One region of the Streptomyces sp. NPDC086080 genome, then DNA from elsewhere that is predicted to be linked to it. Evidence: riboswitches for the same ligand, from Rfam matches in the RefSeq annotation. Region 1 holds a riboswitch; each other region holds the start of a gene.
What was found. A riboswitch is a leader RNA that binds a small molecule or an ion and turns the genes downstream of it on or off. The one in region 1 is predicted to bind cobalamin.
Positions count from the first base shown of each region.

Region 1 (3,229 bases):
CGACGACCCGGTCGAGGAAGGTCACGGCCGTGCGCACGGTCTCGTCGAGGCGCTCCCAGTCGATGTCCCCGTGCTCCACGAACGCCCCGAGGTTGACCGACCCCAGGTTGCAGACCGCCGTCTCCCCGTCGTCGGTGACCTCGAGGATCTCCGTGCACAGGTTCGAGGAGTGGATGACGTGGCCCGGCTCGGCGGTCTGGTTGGCGGTGCGGTTGGCCGTGTCCTTGAAGGTCATCCAGCCGTTGCCGGTCTGCGCGAGGGTGCGCATCATCCGGCCGTACAGCTCGCGCGCCGGGAGGGACTTCCTCGCCAGGCCCTTCGCCTCCGCCGCCCGGTACGCCGCGTCGAACTCCTCGCCCCACAGATCGACCAGCTCCGGCACGTCCACCGGGGAGAACAGCGACCACCGCCCGTCGGCCTCCACCCGCCGCATGAACTCGTCCGGCACCCAGTGCGCGAGGTTCAGATGGTGCGTACGGCGGGCGTCCTCCCCGGTGTTGTCGCGCAGTTCCAGGAACTCCTCGATGTCCAGGTGCCAGGTCTCCAGGTAGACCGCCGCCGCGCCCTTGCGCCGCCCGCCCTGGTTCACGGCGGCGACCGAGGAGTCCAGCGTCTTCAGGAACGGCACGATGCCGTTGGAGTGCCCGTTGGTGCCGCGGATCAGGGAACCCCGCGCGCGGATGCGGGAGTAGGACAGACCGATGCCGCCGGCGTGCTTCGAGAGGCGGGCGACCTGGTGGTAGCGGTCGTAGATCGAGTCCAGCTCGTCCTTGGGGGAGTCGAGGAGGTAGCAGGACGACATCTGGGGGTGCCGGGTGCCGGAGTTGAACAGCGTGGGGGAGGAGGGCAGGTAGTCCAGGCGGCTCATCAGCGTGTAGAGCGCGGCGACCTCGTCCACCGAGCGGGCGCTGTCGTCCTCGGCGAGACCCGCGGCGACCCGCAGCAGGAAGTGCTGGGGTGTCTCGACGACCTTGCGGGTGACCGGGTGCCGCAGCAGGTAACGGCTGTGCAGGGTACGCAGACCGAAGTAGCCGAACCGGTCGTCGGCACGGGGGTCGACCAGCGCGTCGAGCCGGTCCGCGTGCCGCCGGACGAACGCGGCGGTCCGGTCGGCGATCAGCCCCTCGCGGTGCCCGGCCGCGACGGAGCCGGTGAAGGAGGTGACGCCCTGCGAGGCGGCCTCGGCGCGGATGCCGATGGTCAGCAGCCGGGCGGCGAGCCGGGAGTAGGCGGGGTCCTCGGAGATCAGCCCGGCCGCCGTCTCCGTGGCCAGTTCCCGCAGCTGCGCCTCGTCGGCGGCCGCGGACCGGCCGCGCAGGGCGGCGGCGGCGACCCGTCCGGGGTCGGCGCCCCGCAGGTCGGCGGTCAGCTCGGTCAGGGTCCGCAGCAGCGCGGTCCCCGGGCGGTCGCTCTCCTGGGGCGCGTCGATCGCTGAGGCCGGATCGGCTGGCGCGATGGTCACGTGGGGCTCTCCCTCGCTCGGCACAGGGCCTCGAAGAGCGCAGGGGGCAGCACACGAGCGCACGCGGCGTCGCGTCCACCGGCCCATTCCGCGAGGCCCGGACGTCGGAGCACCCGGACCGGACGGCCGGGCGCACTGTCGGCAGGTCCTCGGACTGACTCCCCCTGCGCACCTCGGCGGGCGCAGGCGTGGGGACACCGTTGCGGGACAGTTCCGGATTCACACCGGATTCCCCTGCGGCGACAGCGAGCATGAGCATACATCTTGTGCCGGGTGCCGCCAGCAGCCCCATATGTTGTGTCGCGCCGGTGTCAGAGCGTCAACTCATAGGTGAGGAGCATGATGTCGTCCAGGTCGGGCAGCGGGTTCCAGTCCCGCTCGGGGGTGCGGGTGAAACCGAGCCGTTCGTAGATGCGGTGGGCGGAGCGCATGGTGCGCTGCGTCGACAGCACGATCCGCCGGCACCCCCCGGTCGCCCGCGCCCGGTCGACACAGGCGCGCACCAGGGCCTCCCCGGCGCCGCGGCCCCGGCCGGCGCGGGCCACCGCGAGCATCCGGATCTCCGTCTCGCCCGGCCCCGCCAGGTCGGCCATCGGACCGGGGCCCGGGACGAAGGTCACCCCGCCGAGCACCGCCCCGTGCTCCGTGGCCACCAGCACCTCGGCGGCCGCGGCCCGCTTCGCCACGTCCCGGAGCTCACCGAGGTACCCGTCGCTCTCTTTGAAGTCCAGCAGACCGTCCAGCAGATAGGCCTGTGCGGTGATCTCGCCGAGTTCCCCGTACTCGCCGGGCTCCACCGGCCGAATGACGATGTCCATGCCGCGAGTGTGCCGGACGGGTACGGCAACGGGCCGCCGGTTCTCCCGGCGGCCCGTCACTCGGTGTGCCCGCGGCGTCAGTGGGCGCTGCCCGCCGTGGCGGCCGGGAGCTCCGTCCGGACGCCGGGTTCGCCCGCGTCCGCCGTGTAGTCCTCCGGCCTGGTCCGGTCGATGCCCTCGGGCGCCTTCAGGGCCCGCAGGACGAAGGTCAGCACGACCGTCACCAGCACGTTGAGCACGAAGGCCGTGAGGCCGATGTAGCCGATCTCGCCGATGCCCGGAATCTCCTTCGCGGACCCGCCGAAGTGCTTCTGCGTCGGCGAGGCCACCCCGTACGCGGCGACCGTGCCGTAGATCATGCCGACCGCCCAGCCGCCGATCAGCGCCCAGCGGTGGAACCAGCGGGTGAACAGGCCACCCACCAGCGCGGGGAAGGTCTGCAGGATCCAGATGCCGCCGAGCAGCTGGAAGTTGATGGCGACCGTCTTGTCCATGGTCAGGACGAAGGCCAGCGCACCCACCTTCACCAGCAGGGACACGATCTTGGAGACCTTGGTCTCCTGCCTCGGCGTCGCGTCCGGCTTGATGAAGTCCTTGTAGATGTTGCGGGTGAACAGGTTCGCCGCCGCGATCGACATGATCGCCGCCGGCACCAGTGCGCCGATGCCGATCGCCGCGAAGGCCACTCCCGCGAACCACGCGGGGAACATGTTCTCGAACAACTGCGGGATCGCCAGCTGGCCGTTCTGCACCTTCACACCCGCCGCGATCGCCATGAAGCCGAGCAGCGCCAGCAGGCCCAGCATCAGCGAGTACAACGGCAGGATCGTGGTGTTGCGGCGGATCACCTCACGACTGCGCGAGGACAGCGTCGCCGTGATCGAGTGCGGGTACATGAACAGCGCGAGCGCCGAGCCGAACGCCAGCGTGGCGTACGTCCACTGGCCCG
Region 1 is NZ_JBITRU010000002.1:357,322-360,550, forward strand. Features, by position in the region: gene ACIF9R_RS03685 (ribonucleoside-diphosphate reductase subunit alpha) at 1-1,462, opposite strand, end outside; cobalamin riboswitch at 1,585-1,761, opposite strand; gene ACIF9R_RS03690 (GNAT family N-acetyltransferase) at 1,774-2,280, opposite strand; gene mctP (monocarboxylate uptake permease MctP) at 2,358-3,229, opposite strand, start outside.

Region 2 (3,229 bases), on a different contig from region 1:
CGGGTGGTGTGCCCCAACCGGGCCGCCTGTGCCTCCCCGACCCGGCGCACCGAGTCCAGCAGCAGAAAGCTCATCCGGTACGTCACCAGCGCCACGTCCACGAGCGGCGCGGGCACCCCGGCGCGCACCAGCCGCGGCAGCAGATCCGACAGGGGCGTGGTGAACGCGAACAGCAGCACGCCGAGGGAGGCTGCCGAGGTACGGAGCAGCAACTCCCCGGCGTGCAGCGGCCCGTCCGGTGCCGGGGACACGAAGCCGCCCGGCCCGCCCACCCGCACCAGCAGCGGCAGTGCCCCGGTGACACAGAAGCCCAGCGGCACCCGGTACGCCCGCCACAGCCGCCGGGCGGGCACACCCGCCGGGCCGAGCAGCACCACGAGCGCGGTCACCAGCACCAGGGCCGCGCCCGGCCGGGGCGGCAGCGAGATCGCGAGCACGGTGAGCCCCAGTCCCAGCACGGCCTTGTCCACGGGGTGACGGCGGCGCCAGCGACTGCTGTGCGCCGCCGCGTCGATCGGCAGCACCCGGCGATCAGACCGGTCGTCCGGCGGCGGCGCCGTCGCCGGTTCCGGTACTCGTGTCCACCCCGGCACCGGTGCCGTCGACCGGGCCCGCCCCGTCACCTTCGCCGGTACCCGGGCCCGCCCCGTCACCTTCGCCGGTACCCGGACCCGCCTCGTCACCTTCGCCGGTATCCGTGCCCGCCCCGGCCCGGGAAGGCCCCGACGACCGCGCATCGCCCTGCCGCCGCCCGCGCCGCAGCCCGAAGTAGTAGGAGAGGACGCCCGCGCCGATCGCCGCCTGGAGGGCGAACAGCCCCGACTCGACCTCGCCGGACGGCGGTTCGTACAGCGGTGAGAACCACGGCTCGTACTCCGGTGCGATCTCGGTGATCGCCGTCTCCGCCTCGCCGTCCGCGCCAGTGAACGGCTCCTCCTTGTGGTCGCCGAGCCCGAGCACCAGCGGGAGCACGGCCAGCGCGGCCACCAGCGCCAGCAGCAGTGTGTTGATCCTCGCGTCACGGCTCATCGGGCCACCGCCCCGGCCGACTCCGCCGGCTTCCGCCCGGCCACCGACGTGACGAGCACGCCGAGCCGCGTCAGTTCGCCCCTGCTCGACCGCACCAGCATCCGCATCACCAGCACGGTCAGCAGCCCCTCGCTCACCGCGAGCGGGATCTGCGTCACCGCGAAGATTCCCCCGAACTTGCCCAGGGCGCCGAGGAATCCGCTGCCCGGGTCGGGGAAGGCGAGCGCCAGCTGCACGCTGGTCACGCAGTACGTCGACAGGTCGGCGACGAACGCGCCGCAGAACACGGCGGCCATCAGCGGCACGTCGCAGCGGCGCAGCAGCCGGTAGACGCCGTACCCGGCCCACGGGCCGACGATCGCCATCGAGAACACGTTGGCGCCGAGGGTGGTCAGCCCGCCGTGGGCGAGCAGCAGCGCCTGGAACAGCAGGGTGATGGTGCCCAGCACCGCCATGACCGGCGGCCGGAACAGGATGGCGCCCAGTCCCGTGCCGGTGGGATGGGAGCAACTGCCCGTCACCGACGGCAGTTTCAGCGCGGACAGGACGAAGGTGAACGCTCCCGAAGCGCCGAGCAGCAGGGTGCTCTCGGGATGTTCCCTCACTTCACGGATGAGCGACCGGGCTCCGTGGACGACGAACGGCGCCGACGCGACGCCCCAGGCGACCGCGTGCGCCGGAGGCAGAAAACCCTCGGCGATATGCATGGCTCAGCAGACCCTCTCCAGCACCTCGTGGATGGTTGACGCGCCCTGGCCGGTCTCCTGGCTGACGGGTACCACCGCCCGTGCTCCGCCTTCCCGGGTCCCGAAGAACCCAGTGGCTGCCCGTGAGGGCCGGAGCCGGACTTCCCGATCACAGTGGCGAGGGCCGCACCGGTATCGCACCGATTTCCCGTCACCAAGGCGTGGCGACAGTAATGCCCGTTCCGGTCCGGTGACAAGCGGCCCTCGGGGGCGCGCGGACGGCGCCCGGCGGCTCGCGGCCCGGCGCACACCCACGCGCTTGACAGGAGCTGCGCCGACCGTCGGGACGGGGGGACTGAGGGCCCGCCGTCCTGGGCAGAACCTTGCTGCAACTAATATGCAACAGCGATTTGGAGGCAAGAGGGATGCGAGGTTCGATGACGACCCGACGAATACGGGCCGCCGCCGCCACGGTGGCGCTGGCCGGGGCGGTCACCGCCTGCTCGGCGCCGGGCACCGGCGGCGCGGACGGCGGGGCGTCCGCCGCATCCGTGGTGATCGGGGTCTCCAGCGAACCGGACACCCTCAGCCCGCTCCTCGGTTACGGCAAGGACGGCAACTCCAAGATCTTCGACGGGCTCCTCGCCCGCACCGCCGACCTCGGCCTCGAGCCCGCGCTGGCGAAGGCGCTCCCCGAGGTCACCGACGGCGGCCTCACCTACACGTACACCCTGCGCGACGGCGTGAGGTTCAGCGACGGCGAGCCGCTCACCGCCGACGACGTGGTGTTCACCTACCGCACCGTGCTGGACGACAGGACCAACAACACCGCCAAGAGCGAACTGGACGCCATCAAGGAGGTCAGGGCGGTCGACGACGACACGGTCGTCTTCACCCTCGACCACCCGTACGCCGCCTTCGCCGCCCGCACGGTGCTGCCCGTCGTCCCCGAGCACATCGCCGGACGGCAGGACCCCAACACCGGCGCCTTCGGCACCGAACCGGTCGGCACCGGGCCGTACGTCCTCACCGGCTGGAGCAAGGGCGAGAAGCTGACCTTCAAGGCCAATCCGGACTACTGGGGCGGCGCTCCGAAGGTGAAAAAGCTCACCATGGCGATCATCGCCGACGACGACGTCCGCGCCACCCGGCTGCGCTCCGGCGACCTCGACGGCGCGGTCCTGCCGCCCGACCTCGCCGCCACCTTCAAGAGCGGCGACCACAGGAGGACGTACCGGGCGACGTCCTACGACTTCCGCGCGGTCTCCCTCCCCACCGGCAACCCCGTCACCGGCGACACCGCCGTCCGCCGCGCCCTCGACCTCGCCGTGGACCGCCGGGCCATGGTCGACACGATCCTCGACGGCGCCGGACGCCCCGCCTACGGTCCGCTGCCCCTCGACGACCCCTGGTTCGCCAAGGACGTCGAACGCCCCCAGGACCTCGCCGAAGCCGGGCGCGTACTGGACCGGGCCGGCTGGAGGCCCGGCAAGGACGGCATCCGCGCCAAGGAC
Region 2 is NZ_JBITRU010000026.1:40,373-43,601, reverse strand. Features, by position in the region: gene cbiQ (cobalt ECF transporter T component CbiQ) at 1-524, opposite strand, end outside; gene ACIF9R_RS26800 (energy-coupling factor ABC transporter substrate-binding protein) at 532-1,029, opposite strand; gene ACIF9R_RS26795 (energy-coupling factor ABC transporter permease) at 1,026-1,736, opposite strand; cobalamin riboswitch at 1,766-1,949, opposite strand; gene ACIF9R_RS26790 (ABC transporter substrate-binding protein) at 2,153-3,229, shown strand, end outside.
Region 2: another riboswitch for cobalamin. It lies ahead of ACIF9R_RS26795 (energy-coupling factor ABC transporter permease); the one in region 1 lies ahead of ACIF9R_RS03685 (ribonucleoside-diphosphate reductase subunit alpha).

Region 3 (3,229 bases), on a different contig from region 1:
GGGACACATCGCCCCGGAACTTGTTCACCAGGAACCCGGCGACCAGGTCCTGGTCCTCACGGGACAGCAGGGCGACCGTGCCGAAGAACGACGCGAAGACGCCACCCCGGTCGATGTCGCCCACCACCAGAACCGGCAGTCCGGCGCCCCGGGCGATCCCCATGTTCACGATGTCCGTGCGCCGCAGATTGATCTCGGCGGGACTGCCCGCGCCCTCGCAGATCACCGCGTCGTACGCGTCCCGCAGTTGCTCCAGGCAGTCCAGCACCGTGCCGAGCAGCCGCTGCTGGCGTCCGCCGTGGTAGCCGCGCGCGCTCATCTCACCGACGGACCTGCCCAGCAGCACCACCTGGCTGGACCGCTCACCGCCCGGCTTGAGCAGCACGGGGTTCATCAGCGCCGTCGGCTCGACCCGGGCGGCCTGCGCCTGCATCGCCTGCGCCCGCCCGATCTCGGCGCCCTCCCGGGTGACGAACGAGTTCAGCGACATGTTCTGCGCCTTGAACGGCGCGACCTTGACGCCCTGCCGCACCAGCCACCGGCAGATCCCGGCGGTGACCACGCTCTTGCCGGCGTCCGAGGTGGTCCCGGCGACCAGCAGACCCCCACCGCTCATGGCGTACGTCCCTTCACGACGCTCCGCGCGAGGGCGCCGGCGCCGAGGGCGAGCCAGCCGACGCGCCGTGAGAGCCGTACCGCCCGGTCGATGTCGGACACGGTCACGGCCCGCCCGCCGCTGTTGAGGACGGGCCGGTGCTCGACCCGTCCGCCGTAGGAGAGGGTCCCGCCGAGCCGTACGCCGAGGGCGCCCGCGAAGGACGCTTCGACGGGCCCGGCGTTGGGGCTCGGATGTCGGTACGCGTCGGCCCGCCAGGCCCGTACGGCACCGCGCGGGTCCGGACCGCCGAGCGCGGCGAGTACGGCGGTCAGCCGGGCCCCCGGCCAGCCCGCGATGTCGTCGAGGCGGGCGGATGCCCAGCCGTAGCGGCGGTAGCGGCGGGACTTGTGGCCGACCATCGCGTCCAGGGTGTTGACGGCCCGGAAGCCGAGCAGGCCCGGCACCCCGGCGGCGGCGCCCCACACCAGGGCGCCCACCACGGCGTCCGAGGTGTTCTCGGCGACGGACTCGACCACCGCGCGGGCGATCCGGTCCGCGTCCAGCGTCTGCGGATCCCGGCCGCACAGGTGCGGCAGGCGGGCCCGTGCCGCCTCGACGTCCCCCGCCTCCAGCGCCCGTCCGATGGCGCGGGCCTCACGGGCCAGCGAGGTCCCGCCGACGACGGCCCAGGTGGCGACGCCGGTCAGGGCGGCGGAGGCGGTGGGGGAGGAGCGTACGCAGCGGGCGGCCAGGCTCCCCAGTGCGACGGCCGAGCCGACGCACACGGCGGTGTGCACGGCGCCCCGGCCGCGGTCGTCCCGCCACAGCACCCGTTCCACGGCAGCCGCGGCCCGCCCGAAACCGGCGACCGGGTGCCCACGGCGGGGATCGCCGAGCAGCAGGTCGCCGAGGAGGCCGGCGGCGGCACCGTACGCGAACACGCGATCGGCACCCATCGGGTTCAGCCGGTGACGGATCCGGAGGGAGCGGCCCCGAAGCGGGGTGGGGAGTCGCTGATCGACCTCGGCAGGCTGCCGCGCATGGCGATGTGTCCTCACTCAGGGTGTCCACGCCCTGGCTCGACGAGACCGGCGGCGAGAGTTCCTGGCTCCCGGGGGTGTTCCACCCCGGTGACAGTGGCGGGACCGCGCCGGAATCGCACCGGCTTCCTCTTCTGCCGCCGTATTGGCTGAGGCAGTCCACCACGGTCCGTCAACGGCCGTCAACCTGCCGTTGACCTGCGGGGCTGAAGTGTGCTGAGGCCCACAGCGGGGCTCCAGTGGGTGAACGGCGGGCGGCGGGGGCACACGCCGACGGGCGGTGCGGGAGCCGGGAGCTCACGCACCGCCCGTCGGACGGAGACGCTCCGCGGTCGGATGACGACCGCGGCGGGTTCAGGTGGTACTCAGGCCATGATCAGGTAGATCCCGTACGCCACCGCCGCCGCGCACGCGGCGAAGCAGACGTAGGCGCCGGTGACCGCCAGGCCGGCGGACTGGCCCTGCGCGGCGGCCCGTTCGCGGCGGGACAGGCCGCTGATACCGAGGGTGAACAGGCCCACCAGGGCCACCGTGACCACGAGGCTGACGCCGAAGACGGAGCCGAGGGCCGCCCAGTCGATCTTCATGGTGCTCTTCTTCCTTCGTGCCGGGCCGCGGTCAGACGGCGGTCTTGGCCGGCGGTGCCGGCTCGGCGGGGGCCGGGATCGTGGCCGAGAGGTCCTCGGTGACGGTGCCCGCGGGGGGCGGGGTGACCGCGGCCATGGCCTGCGTCACCACGCCGGACGGCTCCTCACCGGATTCCTCGTGGTCGTTGACGTTGGTGTGGTCGACGACCTCGCGCCGGGAGATCTTCCAGATCGCCGCGCTGGAGGCGATCAGGAAGACGGCCACGACGGCGGTGCCCCAGCTGCCGAAGCCGCAGATCCACTCGGCGAGGGCCGCGACGACGGCGGCCGCCGGCAGTGTCAGACCCCAGGCGACGAACATCCGGGTCGCGGTGGACCAGCGGACGACGCCGCCCTTGCGGCCCAGGCCCGCGCCCATCACGGAACCCGAAACGGAATGCGTGGTGGAGAGGGAGAAACCGAGGTGCGAGGAGGCCAGGATGACCGTCGCGGCGCTGGTCTGGGCGGCGAAGCCCTGCTGCGGCTGGAGGTCGGTCAGGCCCTTGCCCATGGTGCGGATGATGCGCCAGCCACCGAGGTAGGTGCCCAGCGCGATGGCCATGCCCGCGGAGAGGATGACCCACAGGGGCGGGTCGGAGTCGGGGGCGACGGCGCCGCCGGCCACCAGGGCGAGCGTGATGATGCCCATTGTCTTCTGGGCGTCGTTGGTGCCGTGGGCGAGGGAGACCAGACCGGCGGAGGCGATCTGGCCGGCGCGGTAGCCCTTCTCGGCGGACTTGCCGTTGGCCTTGCCGCCCATGCGGTAGGTCAGCCGGGTCGCGAGCATCGCGGCCAGTCCGGCCACCAGCGGCGCGGCGATCGCCGGGATCAGCACCTTGGTGACGAGGACGTCGCCGTGCACCGCGCCGAAGCCGGCGGAGGCGACGGTGGCGCCGATCAGACCGCCCATGAGGGCGTGCGAGGAACTGGACGGCAGTCCGACCAGCCAGGTCAGGAGGTTCCAG
Region 3 is NZ_JBITRU010000003.1:340,452-343,680, forward strand. Features, by position in the region: gene ACIF9R_RS05670 (cobyric acid synthase) at 1-616, opposite strand, end outside; gene ACIF9R_RS05675 (cobalamin biosynthesis protein) at 613-1,554, opposite strand; cobalamin riboswitch at 1,674-1,817, opposite strand; gene ACIF9R_RS05680 (hypothetical protein) at 2,004-2,225, opposite strand; gene ACIF9R_RS05685 (anion permease) at 2,257-3,229, opposite strand, start outside.
Region 3: another riboswitch for cobalamin. It lies ahead of ACIF9R_RS05675 (cobalamin biosynthesis protein); the one in region 1 lies ahead of ACIF9R_RS03685 (ribonucleoside-diphosphate reductase subunit alpha).